2 regions of the Mycolicibacterium chitae genome follow, and region 2 is predicted to be linked to the other one. Evidence: predicted binding sites of a transcription regulator. Region 2 holds the regulator's gene; the other holds the start of a gene.
What was found. The regulator LexA, encoded in region 2, represses DNA repair genes until DNA is damaged. The targets are predictions, from matches to a motif close to CGAACANNTGTTCG.
Positions count from the first base shown of each region.

Region 1: a site for LexA is predicted at 5,096-5,109, ahead of cofD (2-phospho-L-lactate transferase). Genes of this name have one in related genera too.

Region 1 is NZ_LR134355.1:3,653,853-3,661,153, reverse strand. Features, by position in the region: gene EL338_RS17485 (glycosyltransferase family 2 protein) at 1-875, shown strand, start outside; gene manB (mannose-1-phosphate guanylyltransferase ManB) at 872-1,957, shown strand; gene EL338_RS17475 (NUDIX hydrolase) at 1,972-2,511, opposite strand; gene EL338_RS17470 (coenzyme F420-0:L-glutamate ligase) at 2,508-3,860, opposite strand; gene cofD (2-phospho-L-lactate transferase) at 3,857-4,855, opposite strand; gene EL338_RS17455 (WhiB family transcriptional regulator) at 5,272-5,535, shown strand; gene EL338_RS17450 (metallopeptidase family protein) at 5,545-5,955, opposite strand; gene EL338_RS17445 (DUF3499 domain-containing protein) at 6,150-6,569, shown strand; gene EL338_RS17440 (phosphomannomutase/phosphoglucomutase) at 6,718-7,301, shown strand, end outside.
Region 2 is NZ_LR134355.1:3,013,145-3,020,445, reverse strand. Features, by position in the region: gene EL338_RS14290 (LGFP repeat-containing protein) at 1-983, shown strand, start outside; gene lexA (transcriptional repressor LexA) at 1,012-1,728, opposite strand; gene EL338_RS14280 (LysM peptidoglycan-binding domain-containing protein) at 1,945-2,457, shown strand; gene nrdR (transcriptional regulator NrdR) at 2,565-3,026, shown strand; gene EL338_RS14270 (PhzF family protein) at 3,039-3,734, opposite strand; gene EL338_RS14265 (proteasome assembly chaperone family protein) at 3,779-4,747, opposite strand; gene EL338_RS14260 (DUF4192 domain-containing protein) at 4,994-6,049, shown strand; gene EL338_RS14255 (iron-dependent transcriptional repressor DtxR) at 6,060-6,752, opposite strand; gene EL338_RS14250 (sigma-70 family RNA polymerase sigma factor) at 6,887-7,301, opposite strand, start outside.

The DNA of each region.
Region 1 (7,301 bases), 640 kb from region 2:
GTGACGAACTGCCCGTGGTGACGGTGACGTATTCACCGGGCCCGCACCTCGAGCGGTTCCTGTCGTCGCTGACGGTGGCCACCGACCGGCCGGTCAGCGTGGTCATCGCGGACAACGGTTCGCAGGACGGCAGCCCGGAGGAGGCCGTCGAGCGCTACCCGAACGCCCGGCTGATCCACAACGAGGCCAACGTGGGCTACGGGCGCGCGGTCAACCGCGGGGTGCGGGAGATCGACCCCGAGTGCTCTGATTTCGTGGTGATCGCCAACCCCGACGTGGTGTGGGCGCCGGGCAGCATCGACGCGCTGCTCGAGGTGGCCACGCGCTGGCCGCGCGCCGGGGCCGTGGGCCCGCTGATCCGCGATCCCGACGGCGCGGTGTACCCGTCGGCGCGGCATCTGCCCAGCATCATCCGCGGCGGTATGCACGCCGTGGTGGGCCCGTTCTGGCGGAAGAACCCGTGGACGGCGGCCTACCGGCAGGACCGCGAGGCGCCGTCCGAGCGTGCGGTGGGGTGGCTGTCGGGGGCGTGCCTGCTGGTCCGGCGCGAGGCGTTCGAGCAGATCGGCGGGTTCGACGAGCGGTACTTCATGTACATGGAGGACGTGGACCTCGGCGACCGGCTGGGCCGGGCGGGCTGGCAGAACGTCTACGCGCCGTCGGCGGAGATCCTGCACGACAAGGGGCATGCCACTGGGCGAGATCCGGCCCGTAATCTGGCCGCGCACCACGAGAGCACCTGGACATACTTGTCGGATCGACATTCGGGGTGGCGGCGCAGCCCGCTGCGGTGGACCATGCGCGGCGCGCTGGTGGTCCGGTCGCGGCTGGTGGTCCGGCGGTCACGGCGCGAGATGAGGAGACAGGACCGATGAGCGGATTCGATCCGAAGAAGGTCGATGCCGTCGTACTGGTCGGGGGGAAGGGCACCCGCCTGCGGCCGTTGACGCTGTCGATGCCCAAGCCGATGCTGCCCACCGCCGGCCTGCCGTTCCTGACCCACCTGCTGTCGCGCATCGCCGCGACCGGCATCGAGCGGGTCCTGCTGGGCACCTCGTACAAGGCCGAGGTGTTCGAGGAGGAGTTCGGCGACGGCTCCAAGCTGGGCCTGCAGATCGAGTACGTCTTCGAATCCGATCCGCTGGGCACCGGCGGCGGCATCGCCAACGTCGCGCCGCGGCTGCGCCATGACACCGTCGTCGTGTTCAACGGCGACGTGCTGTCCGGCGCGGACCTCGGTTCGCTGCTGGAGTTCCATCACGGCCACTCCGCGGATCTGACGCTGCACCTGGTGCGGGTGGCGGACCCGCGCGCGTTCGGGTCGGTACCCACCGACGAGAACGGCCGCGTCACAGCCTTTCTGGAGAAGACCCAGGACCCGCCGACCGATCAGATCAACGCGGGCTGCTACGTGTTCGACCGCAAGATCATCGACCGCATCCCGCGCGGGCGGCCGGTGTCGGTGGAGCGCGAGGTGTTCCCGGCGCTGCTGTCCGACGGGGTGAAGGTGTGCGGCTACGTCGACGCGACGTACTGGCGCGACATGGGCACCCCGGAGGACTTCGTGCGCGGGTCCTCGGATCTGGTGCGCGGGATCGCGCCGTCGCCGGCGCTGCCGGGCGACCGCGGTGAGGCCCTGGTGCACGACGGCGCCTCGGTGGCCCCGGGCGCGGTGCTGATCGGCGGCACGGTGGTGGGCCGCGGCGCCGAGATCGGCCCGGGCTCGCGGCTGGACGGCGCGGTGATCTTCGACGGGGCCAGGGTGGACGCCGGTTCGGTGATCGAGCGTTCGATCATCGGCTTCGGCGCGCACGTCGGGCCGCGGGCGCTGATCCGCGACGGCGTGATCGGCGACGGGGCGAACATCGGGGCGCGCTGCGAGCTGCTCCGCGGGGCGCGGGTGTGGCCGGGAGTCGAGCTGCCGGATTGCGGGATCCGGTACTCCAGCGACGTCTGAGCTTCCTGCGCGCGCTAGCCGCGGGCGGTGGCCTGCGACACCAGGTACGCCAGGGCGTGGTCGGTGTCCGGCGGCAGCGCCGCGCAGGGCCACCAGCGCAGATCCAGGGACTCGTCGCTGAGGGCGATCCTGGCGTCCGCCGGGGCGTGGGCGACGAACTGCAGATCGAGATGCCGGGTGGGGACACCCAGCGAGCAGGTCACCGGATGCACGTGCACGGCAACCAGATTCGGGTCCATGCGCAGCCCGGCGACGCCTGACTCCTCGTGGCCCTCGCGCAGCGCCGCGGCCACGATGTCGGCGTCCTCGGCCTCGCAGTGACCGCCGAGTTGCACCCACCGGCCCAGCCGCGGATGCAGCGTGAGCAACACCTGGGTGCCGGTGTGGTCGAGCACCGCCACCGAGGCCGTGATGTGGCCGGGCACGCAGGCGCGCTCGCAGGCGTCCTCGCGGGCCAGCACGAACGACAGCACCGCGTGCCGCAGCGTGTCCTGCTCGGGGTCGGGGGCCACCCAGTCGGTCAGGGCCCGGATCACCGAATCGCGCAGCGTCATCGCAGCACCAGCAGGCCGTCGGGGTCGGCCGGGTCGCGCGGGCCCGGGGGATCGCCGGGGTGGTGGCCGATGGCGATGGCGCCCAACGGTTCCCAGTCGGCGGGCAGATCGAGCCCGGCGCGCACCAGGTCGGCGGCGAAGATCGTCGAGCCGATCCAACAGCTGCCCACGCCGCGGACCGCCAGCGCGACCAGCAGGGCCTGCACCGCGGCGCCGACGGCCACGGTGAACATCGTCCGTTCGGCGGCGGTGCGCGCGGCGTCCGGATAACTGTGTGCGCCTTCGGGAACCAGGAACGGGATCAGGACTTCCGGGGCGTCGTACAGGATCTGGCCGCGGGCCACCCGGCGCTCGATCGCGTCGGCCGGTTTGCCGTCGGCGGCCAGGTCGGCGCGCCACTTGTCCCTCATCCGGTCCAGCAGCGCGGTGCGGCGGTCCGCATCGCGCAGCCACACGAAGCGCACCGGCCGGGTGTGGTGCGGGGCGGGCGCGGTCAGCGCCTCGGCGACGGCGGCCTCGATGATCGCCGGGTCGACGGGATCGGGGGAGAACCGGCGCACCGAGCGGCGCAGCAACTGCGCCTGGGTGCGGCCCAGCTCGATGGCCTCGGCGGTGCCCAGCCAGAACAGGTCCTCCTCGCCGCCGCGGACCAGGTTGCGCCCGGCCGAGCCGTCGTCGGGCAGGTCCAGCCCGCGCACCACCGCGACCGGGATGGCGGTGAGCTTGCCCTTGACCAGATCGGCCGCGGCGGCCAGCTCGTCGGCGACGGCGATCTCGGTGACCAACAGCTCGTTGCCGAAAGTGTCGGCGGCACCGGCGTATCCGTAGAGCACCGGCAGGCCGGCGGCGCCGATCGCGACGTCGGTCTGCCCGTTGCGCCAGGCGCGGCCCATGGTGTCGGTGACGACGACGGCGACCGACACCCCGAGGGCGGCCCGCAGCCCGGCGCGGACCCCGGCCGCGCTGGCGTCGGGATCGGTGGGCAGCAGCGCCAATTCGTCGCTGCCGATGTTCGAGCCGTCCACCCCGGCGGCGGCCTGCACCAGCCCGTAGCTGTTCTCGGTGATCAGCGTGCGGCCCTTGCGCGCCAGCACCCGCACCGCCTCCCGGTCGATGAGCTTGCGCCGCAGGGCGTCCCGCTCCTCGGGATCGGTGGGGGCCGGCACCACCCGGCCCTCGACCTTGGAGAGCACCTTGCTGGTGATCACCACGATGTCGTTGTCGCGCAGCCACGGTGCGGCCGCGGCCAACGCGCCGACCAGGTCGTCGCCGGGCCGGAAGTCCGGCAGGCCCGGCACGGGCAGCACCTCGATGGCCCCGGCCGCGCCGTGTTCGGGCGTCGCGCTCACGGCGCCGCCACGCCGACCAGATCCAGCCCGGCGCGCACCATCTCGGCGGTGGCCGGCGGATCGGTCATCAGCAGCGGGACCGACCGCACCGCCACGCCGTCGATGGCGGCGGTGTCGCCGTCGTGCACCAGCCAGCCGTCGAGGATGCCGGTGCCCGAGCGGGCGCCGTAGTGCTCGCCGACGGCCTGCGAGGTGGATTCGACGCCGATGACGGTCAGGCACTCGTCGGCCATGCCCCGCAGCGGGCGACCGCCGATGATCGGCGAGTACCCGACCACCGGGGCCGAGGTGGAGCGCAGCGCGCCGCGGATGCCGGGGATGGCCAGGATGGCGCCGATACTGACGACGGGATTGGACGGCGCCAGGAACACCACGTCGGCCTCGGCGATCGCCTCGGTGACCCCCTCGCCGGCGGCGGCCTTCTCGGCGCCGACGAACGCGAAGCTGTGGGTGGGGATCTTGGCGCGGTAGCGCACCCACCATTCCTGGAAGTGGATGGCGCGCCGCTCGTCGGTGTCGGGATCGGTGACGACCACGTGGGTCTCGCTGCGGTCGTCGGAGGCCGGCAGCAGCCGCGCCCCGGGCGCCCACCGCTTGCACAGCGCCTCGGTGACCGCGGAGAGCGGATAGCCCGCGCGCAGCATCTGGCTGCGCACCAGATGCGTGGCCAGGTCGCGGTCGCCCAGGCCGAACCAGTCGGGTTGGACGCCGTAGCGGGCCAGCTCTTCCTTGGCGTGCCAGGTCTCGTCCCGGTGGCCCCAGCCGCGTTCGGGATCGATGCCGCCGCCGAGGGTGTACATGCAGGTGTCCAGGTCCGGGCAGATCCGTACGCCGTGCATCCAGGCGTCGTCACCGACGTTGACCACGGCCGTCAGTTCGTGCTCGCCGGAGTCGGTAGGCTGGGCGCCCGCAAACTGTCCCAACCCCAACAACTGCTGCACGCCCAAGAGGAAGCGGGCTCCGCCCACTCCGCCGACCAGTACGGTGACCTTCACACCGAACGAGACTAGGCGTAGGTGCTGCCGCGCCGGTCAGCCGGTCGCACTGTGATCGACACGCAGAAATCGCAGTGCGATTACTCACACGACACGCCAAGGTTGCGACGCGCCGCAATTTCGGCGGTTGGTGGTATGAATTTCGACCCTACCGCTTGACCCTGGCAGCTAACCCGTGTCTAATCACATCAGTGTCATTTCCCGGTTGGCCGGCCGGTTCCGGTGTCGCAGACCGAGATTCGATCACCTGTTCGAATTGGGATGACCACAGAACAATAGTGGGCGACATTTTTTGAATTGACGAAACCAAGGTGAGGAGGCGGAACATGTCCTTTGAGCATTTTCTTGGCTCAATTGGCAGTGCACCGCACACCAATATGGACTCGGCAACGGGGGCAGCGGCGGGGCGGTCGCATTTGAGTGTGGTGCCGGACATTTTCGATGCCGGCCCGGCAACCGAAGATGACGACTGGCAAGAAAACGCGCTGTGCGCGCAAACCGACCCCGAGGCATTCTTCCCGGAGAAGGGTGGCTCGACCCGCGAGGCCAAACGGATCTGCCTGGGCTGCGAGGTGCGCGACAAGTGCCTCGAGTACGCCCTGGCCAACGATGAGCGCTTCGGCATCTGGGGTGGGCTCTCCGAGCGGGAGCGCCGCCGGCTCAAGCGCGGCATCATCTAGCAAACTCGGTCAGTCGTCCTCGATCGACGGGTCGATGACCGAGGGCTCGACGCCCAGATGCGTGGCCACCTGCGCCACCAAGATGTCATGCAGCAGATCACCGAGATCCAGGGCGTCTTTGGCGCGCCGCTCGATCGGCTTGCGGAACAACACGATTCGCGCCCTGGTCGAATTCCCCCGCACATCCACGCCGGCCGGGATCAGCCGCGCAAGCGCAATCGGGCCGTCGGCGATGACCTCCGGGGGGAACTGCACGTTGTCCGGATCCCGCGGCGAGATCCGCGGGATCTCGTCGACTGCGATGTCCAGCGTGGTGAGCCGGTCGTGCCAGCGCCGTTCGATGGGTTCGTAGGCCTCGAGTACGGCCATGTCGAACCGCTCGGCGCGGCTGCGCCAGCCCGGCACGGTCGGTGGCAACAGCGGACCGCGGAACTCCCGGCCGTGCCGTCGGCTGCCGCGGCGGGCCGGGCCGCCTCGGAAACTGCGGGAATCGGCCACCCGCAGATGGTATCCGGCGACCTGGGCGGGACCGGGCAAGGTAACGGTTCGGCTGCGCGGCGCGGTGTGCGCGTGTCCCGCGCAGCCGAATCGAGTCCTCGCGATAGCCTCACGGAGTGAATGTTCCGCGTCGCTGCTGCAGGCCTGGGTGCCCCCATTATGCGGTGGCGACGTTGACGTTCGTCTATTCGGATTCGACCGCCGTCGTGGGGCCGCTGGCCACCGTGGCCGAGCCGCACTCCTGGGACCTGTGTGTTTCGCACGCCGGCCGCATCACCGCACCGCGCGGCTGGGAGCTGGTCCGGCACGCCGGCCCGTTGCCGACCCACACCGACGACGACGACCTGGTGGCCCTGGCCGACGCGGTGCGCGAGGGCCGCGAGCTGCCGAAGGCGCCCGCGCACGGTTTTTCGGAGCCGTCCGGCGCCCACGGCGCGTCGCACGCCGGGGCGGTGCTGGCCCCGTCGGCCCCGAGCGGGTCCGGATCCGGCCGCCGGCGCGGGCATCTTCGGGTGTTGCCGGACCCCAGCGACTGAGCTGTGGCTGGGCGGGCATTGCCCGAACTGAGGCCATAACTCGAGTGATGTGAAATCGACGGCCTAGTCACGAGACGGTAACCGCTAGGCTGGCACCGACATTTCCATCCATTCGATGCACCCCCTTGTGCCGTCAGGAGTCTCGAGCATGTCGCGTTCCGCCGGGTTTGCCGCCGAAGCGGTGCACCGCGTGATCAAGGCATACGATGTGCGCGGTCTGGTCGGCGAGGAGATCAACGCCGACTTCGTCACCGCCGTCGGCGCCGCGTTCGCCCGGCTGGTGCGTGCGAACAGCTCGACGGTCGTGGTCGGCTACGACATGCGGGCCAGCTCGCCGGAATTGGCCGCGGCGTTCGCCGCCGGTGTCACCGCCCAGGGGCTCGACGTGGTGCGGATCGGGCTGGCCTCCACCGACCAGCTCTACTTTGCCTCCGGCCTGCTGGACTGCGCGGGCGCGATGTTCACCGCCAGCCACAACCCCGCGGCCTACAACGGCATCAAGCTGTGCCGCGCCGGCGCCAAGCCCGTCGGCCAGGACAGCGGTCTGGCCACCATCCGCGACGAGGTCATCAACGGCGTTCCCGACCACGACGGCCCGGCCGGCACCGTCACCGACCGGGACGTGCTCGCCGACTACGGCGAGTTCCTGCGCTCCCTCGTCGACCTCGCCGGCCTGCGGCCGTTGAAGGTCGCCGTCGACGCGGGTAACGGCATGGCCGGGCACACCACCCC
Region 2 (7,301 bases):
AGGGCGGCGTCACCTGGCAGAACTGGTGGCTGTGGTGGATCATCCCGCTGGCCCTGCTGCTGCTGGGCTCGCTGTACGCCTGGATGGCGATGAGCAAGCGCCGCTCGGACCGGTCGGAGCCCGACTTCGACGAGGACGCCGACGACGCCCGGTATGACACCCGCTACGGCGAGGACGCCCGCTACGGGGAGGATCCGCACGACGGGCACGAGGGTCACGAGGACTTCCGCGGGGAGTCCAGCCGCTGGTCGTCGCGCTCGGACTTCGCCGAGACCGACGACGACGGTTACGACGACGGCGGCTACGACGAGGGTGGGAACTACGGCAAGGGCGGCTACCTCGCGCCGCCGGTGTGGTCGGAGCGCGAGGCCGAACCGGCCACGACCCGCTTCGACGAACTCGGCGACGACGGGCTGTTCACCCACCACGGCGGGGTGCAGGACTCCGGGCTGGCCCACCTCGACGACGACTTCGAGGAGCCGATCGCCGACGAGGATCCCGACGCGGTGGACACCGCCCCGACGCGGGTCGTCGGTGCGACCGACGACCAGCCCGAGCCTTCCGGTGGGCGCCATTCGGCCTTCGGTGACGAGTCGCGCCGTTCCTGGGATGCGCCCGAGGACGACGACTACCTGCCGGGCCCGGGTTCGCTGTTCGCGCCGGTCTACGGCGCCGCGCCGCCGCCGGCCCCCGAGTACACCGACGACGTTCGGTTCGGTGCCCACGCAGAGGCCCCGGCACCGCCGGAGCCCGCCGAGCAGGATCGCGATGCGGGGCCGCCGCCGGACGCCGGCGCACCGCCGGCCATCCATCTACCGCTGGACGATCCGCACCGGGCCCCGGACGGCTACCCGATCAAGGGCAGCATGCGCACCGGCCGGTATCACGTCCCGGGCACACCCGGTTACGACGAGACCGTCGCCGAAATCTGGTTCGCCAGCCCGGAATTGGCCGAGGCGAACGGCTTCAGCCGGGCCGACTAGGGCCGTCGATCAGATCTAGGGCCGTCGATCAGATCTTGCGGATGACGGTGACGACCTTGCCGAGCACGGCGGCGTCGTTGCCGGGGATCGGGTCGAACGCCGGATTGTGCGGCATCAGCCACACCTGACCGGCGTTGCGCTTGAAGGTCTTCACGGTGGCCTCGCCGTCGATCATGGCCGCGACGATGTCGCCGTTGTCGGCCACGCTCTGCTGCCGGACCACCACCCAGTCGCCGTCGCAGATCGCGGCGTCCACCATGGATTCGCCGACCACCTTGAGCAGGAACAGCGAGCCCTCGCCGACGAGTTCGCGCGGCAGGGGGAACACATCTTCGACGGCCTCCTCGGCCAGGATGGGCCCGCCGGCGGCGATCCGGCCGAGCACCGGCACGAAGGTGGGCTCCGGCAGGGCGTCCGAACCGGCCACGTCGGTCACCACCGCGGGCTGGGCGTCGTCCACCCCGCGCACGTCCACGGCGCGCGGACGGTTCGGGTCCCGGCGCAGGTAGCCCTTGCGCTCGAGCGTTCGAAGCTGGTGTGCCACTGAGGAAGTGGACGTCAACCCAACCGCGTCGCCGATCTCTCGGATGCTGGGCGGGTAGCCGCGGGTGGTCACCGAGGCGCGGATCACCTCGAGGATGGTGCGTTGCCGTTCGGTGAGCGAGGTGTCGCGCGCGCCATCGCGTTTGGCGCCGGAACCTGACTTGGCGTCTGCGGGGGTGCTGCCGGATTCGGTGTCAGCCATGGCAACGAATTTAGCCCTCCCGACCTGGATAATCAAACATGTGTTCGACGTGTGTCGGATCGCCGGGTCGAACTTCTTGTCGGAGGTCGGGTTTATCGTTCGGCTACGGTTCGATCACATGTTCGGTTTCGGGCTTTCCTTCGAACAGATGGTCGATTAGCTTTCGAACATAGGAGCGAACGGATGTACGGCTCGCATCGACCGGAAGGATCGGACATGACACACACCAGCGTTTACCCCCAGGCGTGGGAGACCGCATTCGCCGCCGCACCGGCGGAGTTCGACGCTGGGCAGCCGCGGGCCCCGCGCCGGGGCCGGGCGCTGCCCAGGGTGGTCGACGGCGGCCGTCCCGGACCGAGCCGCCCCGCCCCGATGGCGCCGCGGTATCGCGGCACCGGCGTCCGGATGTCGCGGGCCGTGCACACCCGGCGCCCGGCCAAACAGGTCCGGCCCGTCACGATCGTCGGCCTGGCGCTGTTGGCCGGCCTGATCACGATGTGGCTGGGCGCGGTGGCGCAGTTCGGCGAGGCGGTGCGCGACGCCTCGGCGCCGGTGCCGAATCAGCTCGCGGTGGTCCAGGTGAAGTCGGGGGAGACCCTGGCGCACCTGGCGGCCCGGGTCGCACCGGAGGCGCCGGTGAGCAGCGTGGTCGACCGGATCCGTGAACTCAACGAGCTGCAGTCACCGGTGATCGATGCGGGCCAGACCCTCATCGCCCCGGTCGGCTGAGTCCGATGACGGTCGTGGAACTCGGCTCGGTGACTCGCGCCAGATGGGCGCGGGTAGTCTCTGAGACGACCAGTTCATCTCAATGCCGGGGCGATGAAGGAGTGGACATGCACTGTCCTTTCTGCCGTCATCCCGATTCGCGCGTGGTGGACTCCCGCGAAACCGACGAGGGGCAAGCCATCCGCCGGCGCCGCTCGTGTCCGGAGTGTGGGAAGCGGTTCACCACGGTGGAGACCGCGGTGCTGGCCGTCGTCAAGCGCAGCGGCGTCACCGAACCGTTCAGCCGGGAAAAGGTGATCAGCGGCGTGCGTCGGGCCTGTCAGGGCCGTCAGGTCGACGACGATGCGCTCAACGTACTGGCCCAGCAGGTCGAGGACGCTGTACGCGCCTCCGGTCCGGAAGTGCCCAGCCACGAGGTCGGGCTGGCCATCCTGGGTCCGCTGCGCGAACTCGACGAGGTGGCCTATCTGCGGTTCGCCTCGGTGTACCGGTCGTTCAGCTCCGCCGAAGACTTCGAACGTGAGATCCAGGACCTGCGCCGCCACCGCGAGGGCCTGGCCGCGGGCTGATCGACGGCCCCCTCAGTCGAGGTGGCGCACCCCGTCGTCGACGACGGCGCCCGCGACGCGCACCCATCCGTCCGAACTCCACTGCGTCTCGATCCGCGAGCCCTTGCCCTGGATGATGACGAGATCCTGGCTCAGATAGTCGGTGATCCGCACCGCGGCCGAGCCGGTCGCCTCGTCCTCGGGCACTCCCATGTCGGGCGCGAACATCCGCGCGCGGATTTCTCCGGCGTTCTTGTCGGTCCACGTCCACAGGTAGTGGTCGACGTCGTCGGGAAAGTCGTCGGGATCGGCGGCCAGCACCTCCTCGACGGAGGCAAGGTCGTGGATCGCGAACTCGGGGGCCCACTCGGCCCGCGCGCTGATGGCCGTCAGCTGTTCGGCCCCGACGTCGTAGCTGATCTGGACGATACCCGCCGGAACCCGCAGCGTGTGGATCGGATGGCCCTGGGCCCGTAGCCACCAGGCCGCCCCCACCGTCGGGTGCCCGGCGAACGGCAACTCGGCGGCGGGCGTATAGATGTGGGCCGTCGTGCTGGCCTTGCTGGCGGCCGGCAGGTCGATGAATACGGTTTCGCTGTAACCCAATTGAGTGGCGAGGGGCTGGCGATCCTCGGGCGGCACGGTCGCCGCGTCCACCACGCCGAGCGGGTTACCGAATTCTCCCGCCGAGTCGGTGAACACCCGCAGCACTGTCACGTCGGTAGCCATGGCCCGACTCTACTGCCGACCTCCGGTGGCGTTCGGCCGCCGAGCTAATCGTCGTCGGCGAACGGGTCCTTCCCGCCGTCGTTGGACTGCTGTGCCAGAAAGCGTTCGAACTCGGCGCCCAGTTCGTCGCCGCTGGGCAGATCCTCGTCGCGGGCCAGCAGCGAACGGTTCTCCTGTGCGGCCATGAACGCGTCGTACTGCTGCTCCAGCGCGCTGACGACCTGGGCGACCTCCGCGCTGGCCTCGACCTGCTCGTCGATCTTGGCGCGCACCTCGGCGGCGGCCTGGGTCAGCGCCTGGGTCGGCAACTCGAGCGCGGCCGAGCGGGCGACCTCGTCCAGCAGCGCTTGGGCCGCGGCCGGGTATTCGGTCTGGGCCAGGTAGTGCGGCACGTGCACGGTGAAGCCCACGACCTCGTGACCGTGCTGGGCCATCCGGTACTCCAGCAGGCTCGAGACGCTGCTGGGTACCTGGACCTCACCGACCCACGGCGTGTGCTCGGTGATCAACTCGCGGTCGTTGGCGTGCGCGGTCAGCGAGATCGGACGGGTGTGCGGTACCGCCATCGGGATGGCGCCCAGCCCGATGGTGCGGCGGACGTCGAGGCGTTCGGCGAGCAGGCGCACCGCGCTGATGAAGCGCTCCCACTTGAGGTCCGGCTCCAGGCCCGCCAACAGCAGGAACGGCGTGCCGACGCTGTCGCGCAGCGCGAACAACGACAGCTCGGGGTCCTCGTAGTCGGTGAAGCGGTCGGTCTTGAACGTCATCAGCGGTCGCCGGGAGCGGTAATCGAGCAGCTCGTCGATCGCGAACGACGCCACCAGCTCGGTGTCGAGGGCCTCCTTGAGGTGCGCCGCGGCCAGCTTGACCGCGTGCCCCGCGTCGGAAAAGCCCTCCAGCGCGTGCAGCAGCACCGGCCCGCGGCCGTCGGCGTTGGACAGCTGCGGCGCGGGAAACTCCAACTCGTACATACCGGTCTGCTCGGGCTGATCGTGACCTGGTACGTGAGCCATATGTCTCGCCTCCTCGTTACGACTGGGCAACCCGTCGGCTACCGGCCGTACCTCTAAGTGTCCCTCAAAACGTCGCAGCAAACACATCGGGACTGCGACATACCGATCTCAACGCGCACCGGCGCGCTCGCAGTCCCGGTTTCGCCCAATGCGGAATCACTCACAGTTCGACTTTCCTCCACAACATGGCGGCCTACCGGGCGCACGAGAGCCGACGGCGACGGTGCCGGTTGCGACCGTTCGGGCATGACACCGAAGAACCCCGATTTCGTGCTCAATCGTCCGGCGGCGCTGATCGCCGCCGTGCCCGCGGTGCTGGGCTTCGCCCCGCAGAAATCCCTGGTCCTCGTCGGCGTGGACCGCGGCCAGATGGGCGCGGTCATGCGCGTGGATCTGACCGACTGCCTCGGCGGCGACCTGGACCATCTCGTCGACGTCGCGTCGGCCTCCCACGCCGACGCGGTGATCGCGGTGATCGTCGACGCCGAGGGTGCCGCGTGTCGGCTGTGCAATGACTCCTACCGGGAGCTCAGCGAGGACCTCGGCGAACTGCTCGCCGATAACGGCGTCGTACTGCTCGACACCCACGTGGTGGACCGCATCGCGGCCGGCGGCCGCTGGCACTGCGTCGACGGGTGCGGTGCCGGCGGGCGGATCGACGATCCGTCCTCCTCGCCGCTGTCGGTCGCGGCGGTGCTCGACGGGCGTCGGCTCTACGGCAGCCGTGCGGAGTTGCAGGAAGTGATCGCGGTCGACCTGGAACGCGATCCCGCGGCAATCGCGCGGACAGTAGCCGAACTGGCCGCCGCCGAGCAGGCCGCGCCCGCCGAGGACCCGGACGTGGCCCGTGGTCGTACGGTCCGCCGGATCATCGCGGCGATGGACCGGCTCGCCGCGGGTGCGAACCTGACCGATGCCGACCTCGCGGCGCTGGCCTACGCGCTGACCGACCTGATCGTCCGGGACATCGTGTACGGCCTGGCGGTGGGCGAGGCCGCGGCCCGGGCGGAGGCGCTGTGGGTGCTGCTGGCGCGGGGATTGCCGGGGCCGTGGCGCGCCGAGGCGCTGACCCTGCTGGCGTACTCCGCCTATGTGCGCGGCGACGGACCGTTGGCGGGGGTGGCGTTGGAGCAGGCGCTGCGCGTGGATCCCACGCACCGGATGGCGGGACTGCTAGATGACGCGCTGCAGTCCGGGCTGCGGCCGGAGCGGATCCGTCAGCTCGCCTCGACCGGGTACCGGCTCGCGCGGCAACTCGGCGTGGAGTTGCCGCCGCGGCGACCGCCCCGTGCCGCGGGGTGACCGCGCGGGTCTAGACCTTCTCGACCTTCACCGCGTGCGCCATCTCGTGGGGGAGATCCACGTTCTCATGGCCGGGGATCACGATGGTCACCTCGCCGGGCGGGTTCACGATGGCGGTGACGCGGGCGTTGGGCACCACGCCGGCGTCCTTGAGTCGGCTGATCAGCATGATGTCGCCCTGGACGTGTTCGGTCAGCTGGCGCACCACGACGGCGACCGGGGACCCTGCGGGCAGCTCGGTGAGCCGCACCAGGTTGTAGTCCTCGAACCGGTCGGACGGGCCCAGCCCGAGTTCGGAGAGACCGGGGATGGGATTGCCGAAGGGGGAGACGGTCGGGTTGTCGAGCACGGCGACCAGGCGGCGCTCGACCTCCTCGCTCATCACGTGCTCCCACTTGCACGCCTCCGCGTGCACGTCCTCCCACGGCAGACCGATCACGTCCACCAACAGGCGCTCGGCCAGCCGGTGCTTACGCATCACGGCGACGGCCAGCGACCGTCCCTTCTCGGTGAGTTGGAGGTGCCGGTCGCCGGCGACATTCAGTAATCCGTCGCGCTCCATCCGCGACACGGTCTGGCTCACGGTCGGCCCGCTTTGTTCCAGCCGCTCGGCGATTCTCGCGCGCAGCGGGATCACGCCCTCTTCCTCGAGGTCGTAGATCGTCCGCAGGTACATCTCGGTGGTATCTACAAGGTCGTTCATCTGGCACCCTCCGTCGGCACAAGTCTACTTGGCTAGCTGCGCGTTCGGACCCGCAACGTCGGCGCGGCGCCCACACGGCAGTGTGCCCGCCGAGGGGAGCGGCGGGCACACTGAAGTGCGAAGACGGTTTCGCGTCAGCTGGCGTAGGAGCGCAGGCGGTCGGCCCGGTCGCCGTGGCGCAGCTTGGACATGACCTCGCGCTCGATCTGGCGGACGCGTTCGCGGGACAGCCCGAACAGCTTGCCGATCTGGTCCAGCGTGCGCGGTTGGCCGTCGTCGAGGCCGAACCGCAGCCGGATCACCTGTTGCTCGCGCTCGTCGAGCGTGGCCAGCACATGCCGGATGTCGGTGTGCAGCAACTCGGCGATCACGGCGTTCTCGGCGGACAGCGCCTCGGAGTCCTCGATGAAGTCGCCCAGCGGGGCCTCCTCGTCGGAGCCCACCGGCATGTCCAGGCTCACCGGGTCCCGGCTGTGCTCGAGCAGGTCGTTGATCTTCTCGACCGGGATGCCCGACTCCTCGGACAGCTCCTCGTCGGTGGCCTCGCGA